One region of the Rahnella sp. CFA14(1/10) genome, then DNA from elsewhere that is predicted to be linked to it. Evidence: predicted binding sites of a transcription regulator. Region 1 holds the regulator's gene; the other holds the start of a gene.
What was found. Region 1 encodes ArgR, which controls arginine synthesis, uptake and breakdown. Its sites were predicted from a motif close to ANTGAATAAAAATACANT; they were not measured.
Positions count from the first base shown of each region.

Region 1 (4,831 bases):
TTATCTGGGCACGGCGTTCCAGCTAATTGATGATTTGCTCGATTATGATGCTGATGGCGAAACGCTGGGTAAAAACACCGGCGATGACCTTGATGAAGGCAAACCCACCCTGCCCCTTCTGCATGCAATGCGGCACGGCGATGCTGAGCAATCTGCTATGATCCGCAAAGCTATTGAAGAAGGTAACGGGCGTCATTTACTGGAGCCTGTGCTGGCAGCCATGCATCAGTGGGGCTCTCTGGCTTATACCCGCCAGCGTGCCGAAGAAGAAGCTGACAAAGCAATCCGGGCGCTTCAGGTACTGCCTGAGTCCGAATACCGCTCGGCGCTTGAAGGCCTTGCGCATATGTCGGTAAAACGCGATTTCTGACATTTGCCTGTCGCGCCTGCTGATTCTGGCAGGTACGACAGGCACTATTGTGCTAGTTTTTTTCAGGCTCACGTAATCTGTTGAGCAACTCAGATATCCCTTCCCTCACAATGAATGAAATGATCGTTTCACGTTCAGGTTCTCTCAGTTGCTTATAACTCTCAATCCAGATCGCCAGTGGGTCCTGATGTGATGTATAAACATATTCAGCAGAACTCTCATTCATTGATAAGCTGGCGGCGGCATTACCGGGCAAACTGTCGATGTGATATTCCACTGCACGTCCCTGAACACCCAGCCTGCGGCGTTTAATCCAGCACAATCTGCGAGCCATCCCATGGACACCTTGGGTTGACGTCGGCAGTCCTTCTTTTCCGGTCAGTTCCTTTGCTGCAAACCACTCTTTTTTCATAACATTCCTTGTTTCTTATTAAGTCAGTAAGAAAGATTGTTGTTATACATCCATGAGAGTAATACCAATATTTTCTGGTAATGAGCGTTTATATAAAGGATGGTACTAACACAAGTCATTTAGAAAAACACCTATTTGACAGAAAGAAGATATTCAATTTTCAGGAGTGAGTCTATAGATGTATTTAAATGCTTCCATGAATTATGTTTATCAAACATTTGTCAGGATGGTTAAAATTTTTTTTCGGAAAGCAGGTTAAATAAAATCTTAGAAAAAATTTAAAATCAAAAATAGATTATTTAAAAAAATCATATAGAACAAATGGATACATTAAACTAGAGATAAAAAAAACCCTCCTGAAATATAATAAAACCCTCTGAATTTTTATCTTTCATCAACGTAAAAAATGAATTAGATCAAAAAAAGAACACATCAGTTACGTTTTCATTTTAATGTTATTCAATGTAAATATTATAAACCGATACAAATCACAAAAAGCAAAAGGAATTTACTTGTTTGTCTAAATCAAAATAAGAATGTATTTTCTAAATAAGTAAAATAATGGATTTTAGGAAACATTGATATGGTTGATATAATGAGTGCACTCAGTATTGAAATCTATGTTTAATAAAATATTTATTGAAAGTCATTTTCAGAAGGAAAATATCATGACGACAAGGAATGAAGACTGGCATCAGGCAGATATTATTGCAGCACTGAGAAAGAAGGGCACCACACTCGCAGCAGTATCACGATCAGCAGGCCTGAGCTCTTCGACACTTTCTAATGCATTATCACGGCCGTGGCCAAAAGGAGAATTGCTTATCGCTGGTGCTTTGGGTGTCCATCCCTCGCTGATCTGGCCTAGCCGGTATTTTGATCCCAAAACCTCACAAATCATCGAACGCCGTTGCCGTCCGACCCATGAAACACCGCGTTAAGAAAAGCAAAAGCCGCCAGTTAACCCGGCGGCTTTGTTCAATGATCACTTATTAATAAACTGTTCACCGAGCTCAATATCTTTGCGAAGAATATCCAGCATAGAATCCAGCGATTGTTGTTCAAACGCACTGAGCTGACCGACATCGATAAGTTCTGCAATACCATTTTTGCCTAACAGAACGGGTTGTGCGAAAAATCGGGCATGATCGCCTTTACCTTCCACATAAGCACATTCCACCACATTATTTTCACCCTGCATCGCCCGTACCAGTGAAAGTCCGAAGCGTGCAGCCGCCTGCCCCATCGAAAGCGTCGCAGATCCGCCACCGGCTTTAGCTTCCACCACTTCAGTCCCGGCATTCTGAATACGTTGAGTCAGAGAAGCAATCTCGCTTTCAGTGAAAGAGATATCAGGGATCTGGGACAATAAAGGCAGAATCGTCACACCAGAGTGGCCGCCGATAACCGGCACTTCGATATCTTCCGGTGGCTTACCCTTCAGTTCAGCCACGAAAGTATTGGAGCGGATGGTATCCAGGGTCGTTACGCCAAACAGTTTGTTTTTGTCGTAGACACCAGCATTTTTCAATACTTCCGCAGCAATCGCGACTGTGGTATTTACCGGGTTAGTAATGATGCCGATGCAGGCTTTCGGGCAGGTACTGGCAACTTGTTGGATCAGATTGCGCACAATCCCGGCATTCACATTAAACAGATCTGAACGATCCATACCCGGTTTACGTGCCACCCCCGCAGAAATCAGGACGATGTCGGCTCCTTCCAGAGCGGGTTTAGCATCTTCACCACAGAAACCTTTAATTTTAACCGCGGTAGGGATATGGCTGAGATCGACGGCGACACCCGGAGTGACCGGTGCGATATCATATAATGAGAGTTCGGAACCGGAAGGTAGCTGGGTCTTGAGCAGAAGCGCGAGGGCCTGACCGATACCACCCGCAGCACCTAGAACTGCAACTTTCATCCTATACTCCTTTTTTATCATTAACTTATAAGTGTCGTGGAATTAATTGGGTGTGACCTTAATCACTTACGCCGTTAAAAACAATCGCTTACCTGCAGAGAATCTGAGGTGGGTCGTTTAGAAAGTAAAAAAACACCTCCTGGTCGACCTTTTCCGCTTTTAATCACTTTTTATCGGAAAGCTTCATCATTAAAAGTAGCACCACAAAATAGGCCAGGTTAATAAATGGTTAAATTCGGTCCAATGTGAGAGCTGAATCGAGATCATGAGAGTAAACTCTTGTGCAATACAGCTCAGCCGTAATGCAAAATTTTGGCATATTCATGAAATCATCGTGGGGAATTCGTCACTTACATTCCTTGTCGCAAGCTTAATTAATGATTTTTGCAGTTAACCTCTGTTGCATAAAAATTCAATTATCTGCATAATCAGCCCCACTATGATTCAGAGAACAGGGTGCAAAATGCGTAATCCTGCTAAACAGGAAGATTTGATCAAAGCCTTCAAAGCGCTGTTGAAGGAAGAGAAATTCAGTTCTCAGGGCGAGATTGTTGTCGCTCTTCAGGATGATGGTTTCGAAAATATCAATCAGTCAAAAGTCTCAAGGATGCTGACAAAATTTGGTGCCGTCAGAACCCGTAATGCGAAGATGGAAATGGTGTACTGCCTGCCTGCTGAGATTGGCGTGCCGACAACGACCAGCCCTCTGAAAAATCTGGTGCTGGATATCGATTATAACGATGCCGTTGTGGTGATCCGAACCAGCCCGGGAGCCGCACAACTGATCGCGCGTTTACTTGACTCCCTGGGGAAATCCGAAGGGATCCTCGGAACCATTGCCGGCGATGATACGATCTTCACGACACCGGCCCGTGGATTTAGCGTCAAACAATTACACGATGCGATTCTTAGTTTGTTTGAGCAAGAGCTATAGGGCTGCAACATTTTGCTCCTTTTGACGCCCTCATTCTGTGCCTGAGGTCAGAAGATCACTCCCTCTGACCTCATTCAATACACTTCCCTTCATTGATTACTGCCTTTGCGTTTATCAAAACAGCCGCCCGCACACCCCCATTTCGGTTAAATTCCGTCACATAAAGTTTTCCAGTATGTGATTCACAGCAAAAATAAGCACAAATAGTCAAATTCATTCAACTTATTGATTTTACGAAAAATTAACCTAAAAAGACCATTTTTTACTCTTTTTTTATGCTTTTTTGTTATTAAAAATACAAATAGTTGACATATAACAACCTAAATTACTATTAGCTCGCTATTAATTTATGACGTGACTAGATGTATACTCATTTCCGTGGTGTGAAGCACCAGTTGTTAGAAACATAATAAAATCGACGAGGTCAAAATCATGAAAGTTAAAACTACTATCGCAACATTAAGCATTCTCTCTGCATTGTCATTTGGTGTTTTTGCAGCACAACCTGTTACGCAAGAACAAGCTTCAACAATGCAGCCAACAGGCATGATCAGCGTCAGTGGCGTAGCCGGCGCCCCATCAGATATCCGTCAGGCGCTGTCAGATAAAGCCGATACCAAAGGTGCTAAAGCATTCCGGGTTATCGAAGTTCGTGAGGAAGGTAACTACCACGCGACCGCAGAAATTTACCAATAAGTTCAGGTAAAAGAAGCGAAGGGGCCTGAATGACTCAGGCCCGCGCAATGCGCACTAAGAAGGATTTGTCACTGCACCATCTACGTTCCCGCACGCTTTACGTGCTCCTGAACCCGATATTACAGCCCTGATAAATCCAAACCTCAATTGACGTTGCTCTCTGATGAAAAGCACCAACGTCTGTATATTCAGGAAAATATCATGAAAATTATTACCACTATTGCCGCACTTAGCCTGTTGTCTGCTGTTTCTTTTGCTACCTCTGCCGCGCAGCTTGTCACAAACCAGCAAGCAGAAAATCTGCGACCTATGGGCACGATTAGCGTCAGTGGCGTCAACGGCGTGCCAATGGATATCCGCCAGCAGTTGTCTGATAAAGCTGAAAGCAAAGGCGCGAAATCTTTCCGTGTGATCGAGGCTTATAACAACGGCGCTTATCACGCGACAGCAGAAATCTATCAATAAGATTTCTGAGTTTCTCACTGAGATAAAACC
Region 1 covers NZ_SEWS01000007.1:252,364-257,194, forward strand. The annotation lists gene ispB (octaprenyl diphosphate synthase) at 1-370, shown strand, start outside; gene EVX52_RS15780 (DNA-binding protein) at 423-782, opposite strand; gene EVX52_RS15785 (helix-turn-helix transcriptional regulator) at 1,451-1,723, shown strand; gene mdh (malate dehydrogenase) at 1,768-2,706, opposite strand; gene argR (transcriptional regulator ArgR) at 3,170-3,640, shown strand; gene yhcN (peroxide/acid stress response protein YhcN) at 4,073-4,336, shown strand; gene yhcN (peroxide/acid stress response protein YhcN) at 4,538-4,801, shown strand.

Region 2 (4,831 bases), on a different contig from region 1:
ACACAGTCAATGCGTCTTCCAGCTGAAGCTGTTCGTCAGCGGTTAATACATTCACAGTCACCAGCGCTTTGGACCAGGCTACCGAGCCCACAATATCCTGCTCCGCCAGCCGGTAATCGAAACGCAGTGAGTCATTCAGTTCTTTAAACCGCTGATCTGCTGCCTGAGTAAAACGTCCGCCCCAAAGTGCCATTTTCCTGCTCCTGAAATTTTTTATGCAAAAGGGCGCAATATGGCTGCGCCCTGACAAAAGTGTGTACCGAATGCGCGTCAGATTTAAACCTGCCGGGAGGTGAATTACCCCAGAATGCGTGTTCCGATCGCAACGCCATTAAACAGTGCGGGTAATTGCTCAGCGTGACGCCAGCTGGCGATATCCACAGGACGTCCGAGAGAACGTGCAGCGTCCAGCGCAGCGTTAACTTTGACGATCATGCCATCGGTGATAATACCCTGCCCGATAAGCTGTTCGGCTTTCTCTGCACTCATTTCCGGAATACGCTGGCCTTTGCCATCAAGAATTCCGCTGACATCAGACAGCAGGATCAGATCCGCGCCCAGCGTGGCCGCCAGTGCAGTTGCTGCCTGATCGGCGTTAACATTCATCAGCTCACCGGTTGCGGTGATGCCAATAGAACTGACAATCGGCAGGTAGCCTGCGCCATGCAATGTGTTAATCAGCGCCGGATCACCCGCTTCGGCTTTACCGACGAAGCCCAGTGATGCATCCAGTTGCGTAACGCTGACGGTGCCGCCGTCAGCCAGAGACAGGCCAACCGCGTTGATGTGATTTTTGACCGCCCACGCCAACAGAGTTTTGTTCGCGCTGCCGGCGAGTGCACCCGTGATAATGTCAATCTGATCAGCCGGTGTCACGCGCAGACCGGCTTTTTTCACGACAGGCAGATTCAGCTTTTTCATCAGCTCGTCAACCAGGCAGCCACCACCATGAACAATAACCAGCGGGCGGTGATATTCCTGGCGATAAGCCACTATTGCCATGAACAGCCGCTCAAGTGCTTCTTCATTGTCCAGCAACACACCACCTAACTTGATGACTAACGGATTCATAGCTGTTCGCGCCCCGACCGGTTGAGAATGTTAATTAATAACAATACGTTTAATTTAATCTAACACCCCTGCGCGTCTGAATAAACGCTCAGGGGCGGTTGTTTTCTGTTTACAGTCAATCTGACGGCTGGTTAAAGCAATGATTGTGTTTCCGGGAAGCCGAAACGGATATTCATGCACTGAACTGCCTGAGCAGACGCGCCTTTGAGCACGTTATCTTCCGTCGCTACCACAATCAGATGTTCACCTTTCACCGCAAAACCGATATCGCAGAATGGCAGACCGACCACATCTTTCAGCGCCGGGACGCCTTTGGTGTACAAACGCACCAGCGGTTTATCGTGATACGCATTATGGAAGGCTTCCGCCACGTCCTGCTCCGTCACACCCGCGTTCAGACGGCAGGTGATAGTCGCCAGAATACCGCGCGGAAAATTGCCCAAATGCGGCGTGAAAATCACCGGCACGCCAAGATGTTCGGCAATTTCTGGCTGATGACGGTGGCTGAAGAGTTTGTAAGGCTGAAGACTGACTTCGCAGAAACTGTTGCCGAGTGTCGCTTTACGGCCAGCGCCGCTGACACCGCTGGTGGCATTGATGACCGGCCACTGGCTGTCATTAAGCAAACCATTGTCGATAAGGGGTTTGAGCGCCAGCTGTGACGCGGTCGGGTAACAGCCCGGAACAGCAATCAGCTGTGCGTCTTTTAATTTGTCAGCCTGCCATTCGGCCAGACCGTATACAGCCTGATCGAGCAGTTCGAGATGCTGATGCTCAAAGCCGTAGAATTCAGTGTAAAACTCAGGTTTGCTGACGCGGAAAGCACCGGACAGGTCAAACACCACGCAGCCAGCCGCCAGAAACTGTGGCGCTAAATCGTGGCTGACTTCATGCGCTGTCGCCAGAAAAACAACATCGACACCTTTCGCTGCTTCAGCCACATCAGTCAGAGGCAAAACAGGCAAATCGACGATGCCTTTTAATTGAGGATGCAAATCAGAAAGTAATTTTCCTGCATCTGCACTTTGCGCTGAAACCGTTAAACCGGTTATGTTCATCTGTGGGTGGCGATTCAGGTAAGCAGCGAGTTCAGCTCCGGCATAACCTGTGGCACCAACAATCAGCGTATTCAACATAGGGCTTGTTCACCTTCTCAATTTTGGGGTAGGGGCCGGATGAATTTTTTTCCGGTTTCCTTACGCGCTGGCTTATTGTATTTTTATTCACAATTATTGCATGAATATGAATACTACCCTAACTAAAGGCTGTCAACAGTGAAGATGAAATTACCTCCTTTTATTGAGCTCTACCGGGCGTTAATCGCCACCCCTTCCATCAGCGCGACAGATGCTGCACTGGACCAGAGCAATGAAACGTTAATCAATTTACTGGCAGGCTGGTTCGGTGATTTAGGCTTCAAAGTCGAAGTGCAACCCGTTCCAGGAACACGGCATAAATTCAATATGTTAGCCAGTACTGGCGAAGGCGCGGGTGGTTTACTGCTGGCAGGCCATACCGATACCGTTCCGTTCGATGATGGCCGCTGGACACGTGATCCTTTCACCCTGACCGAGCATGAAAATAAGCTCTATGGTTTAGGGACTGCCGACATGAAAGGTTTCTTCGCCTTTATCCTCGATTCACTGCGCGATGTTGATCTGACTAAACTGACTAAACCGCTGTATATTTTGGCGACTGCGGATGAAGAAACCACGATGGCCGGTGCCAGCTATTTTTCCAAAAACGCAAAGATCCGCCCTGACTGCGCCATCATCGGTGAACCTACTTCGCTCAAGCCGGTTCGTGCACACAAGGGACATCTGTCAAATGCTATTCGTATCACCGGTCAGTCCGGCCACTCCAGTGATCCGTCCCGCGGCGTGAACGCTATTGAACTGATGCACGAATCGATTACCCATTTAATGACGCTGCGCAATACGCTGAAAAGCCGTTACAACCACAGTGGTTTCGTGATCCCGTACCCGACCATGAACTTTGGTTATATCAACGGCGGCGATGCGCCAAACCGCATTTGCGCGTGCTGCGAAATGCATATGGATATCCGCCCGCTGCCGGGTCTGACGCTGACTGAGATTGACGGTCTGCTGAACGAAGCGCTGGCCCCGGTCAGTGAACGCTGGCCGGGACGTATTGAGATTGAAGAACTGCACCCGCCCATCCCGGGTTATGAATGTCCGCCGGATCACCCGCTGGTACAGGTAGTCGAAAAACTGCTGGGTGTGGAAACAGAAATTGTTAACTACTGCACCGAGGCACCGTTTATTCAGGAACTGTGTCCGACACTGGTACTCGGACCGGGTTCTATCGATCAGGCGCATCAGCCAGATGAATATATTGATATGGCGTTCATTAAACCGACTCGCGAGCTGATTTCTCAGGTCGTTCATCATTTCTGCTATCACTGATACTGAATGACGCACTGATGAAGAAACAAACAGGGCGCTTACGGGCGCCCTTTGATACTGTACAACGTTGCTATTGAACAAAAGCAGGATTAGCCAAACTGATATCGTCGCGGTTGTAATTAAATTTCAGCGACATGGCCAAAAAGACCATTTTTCACGTGAGTGATGAGGGGTTTTTGGGTTAAAACAAGTGCTGCATTTAAAAGTATGGCCAGGTTGGCAGGGTGAACGGGGCAAGAATGCCTGACGGGTGAAAGTTATTTACAGAATATAAAAATTAAACGAGAGAACGGGTCAGAGGTAATATGAACGAACAATATTCCGCAATGCGAAGTAATGTCAGTACCTTAGGTAAATTGCTAGGCGACACGATCAAAGATACGTTGGGAGAGCATATCCTGGATCGTGTTGAGAAAATCCGTAAGCTGTCGAAATCCTCCCGTGCCGGAAACGACGCGGATCGACAAGAATTACTGTCAACGTTGCAAAATCTCTCCAATGATGAGCTGCTGCCTGTTGCCCGTGCTTTTAGCCAGTTTCTGAATTTAGCCAACGTGGCTGAACAATATCACAGCATTTCGCCACATGGCGAAGCGGCCAGTAATCCTGAAGCCCTGGCACAATTGTTCGATCGCCTGAAATCCAAAAATCTCTCAGAACAACAGCTGCGTGATGCTGTCGACCAGCTTTCTATTGAACTGGTACTGACCGCGCACCCGACAGAAATTGCCCGCCGCACACTGATCCACAAACTGGTCGAAGTGAATAACTGCCTCAAGCAGCTCGACCATAACGATCTGGCCGATTACGAACGCAAACAAATCATGCGTCGTTTGCGTCAGTTGATCGCGCAGTCATGGCACACCGATGAAATCCGCAAAAACCGGCCTTCTCCTGTGGATGAAGCTAAATGGGGCTTTGCGGTCGTTGAAAACAGCCTGTGGGAAGGCGTACCTGCTTTCCTGCGTGAACTGAACGAACAACTGGAAACGTCACTGGATTATAAAATGCCCGTGGAAGCCGTGCCGGTTCGCTTCACTTCATGGATGGGCGGCGACCGCGACGGTAACCCGAACGTGACGGCCGATATTACCCGCCACGTACTGTTGCTGAGCCGCTGGAAAGCGACTGACCTGTTCCTGCGTGATATCGCGGTGCTGGTATCAGAATTGTCGATGACCGAATGTACGCCGGAACTGCGTGAGCTGGCGGGAGGGGCGGATATCATCGAACCTTACCGTGAAATCATGAAACAGCTGCGTGCTCAGCTGACCAATACGCAGGTTTATCTGGAAGCTCGTCTGAAAGGCGAACGCGTTGCGCGCCCTCATGAT
Region 2 covers NZ_SEWS01000014.1:13,490-18,320, forward strand. The annotation lists gene argH (argininosuccinate lyase) at 1-193, opposite strand, end outside; gene argB (acetylglutamate kinase) at 298-1,071, opposite strand; gene argC (N-acetyl-gamma-glutamyl-phosphate reductase) at 1,203-2,207, opposite strand; gene argE (acetylornithine deacetylase) at 2,346-3,497, shown strand; gene ppc (phosphoenolpyruvate carboxylase) at 3,803-4,831, shown strand, end outside.
Region 2: a site for ArgR is predicted at 2,282-2,299, ahead of argC (N-acetyl-gamma-glutamyl-phosphate reductase). Genes of this name have one in related genera too.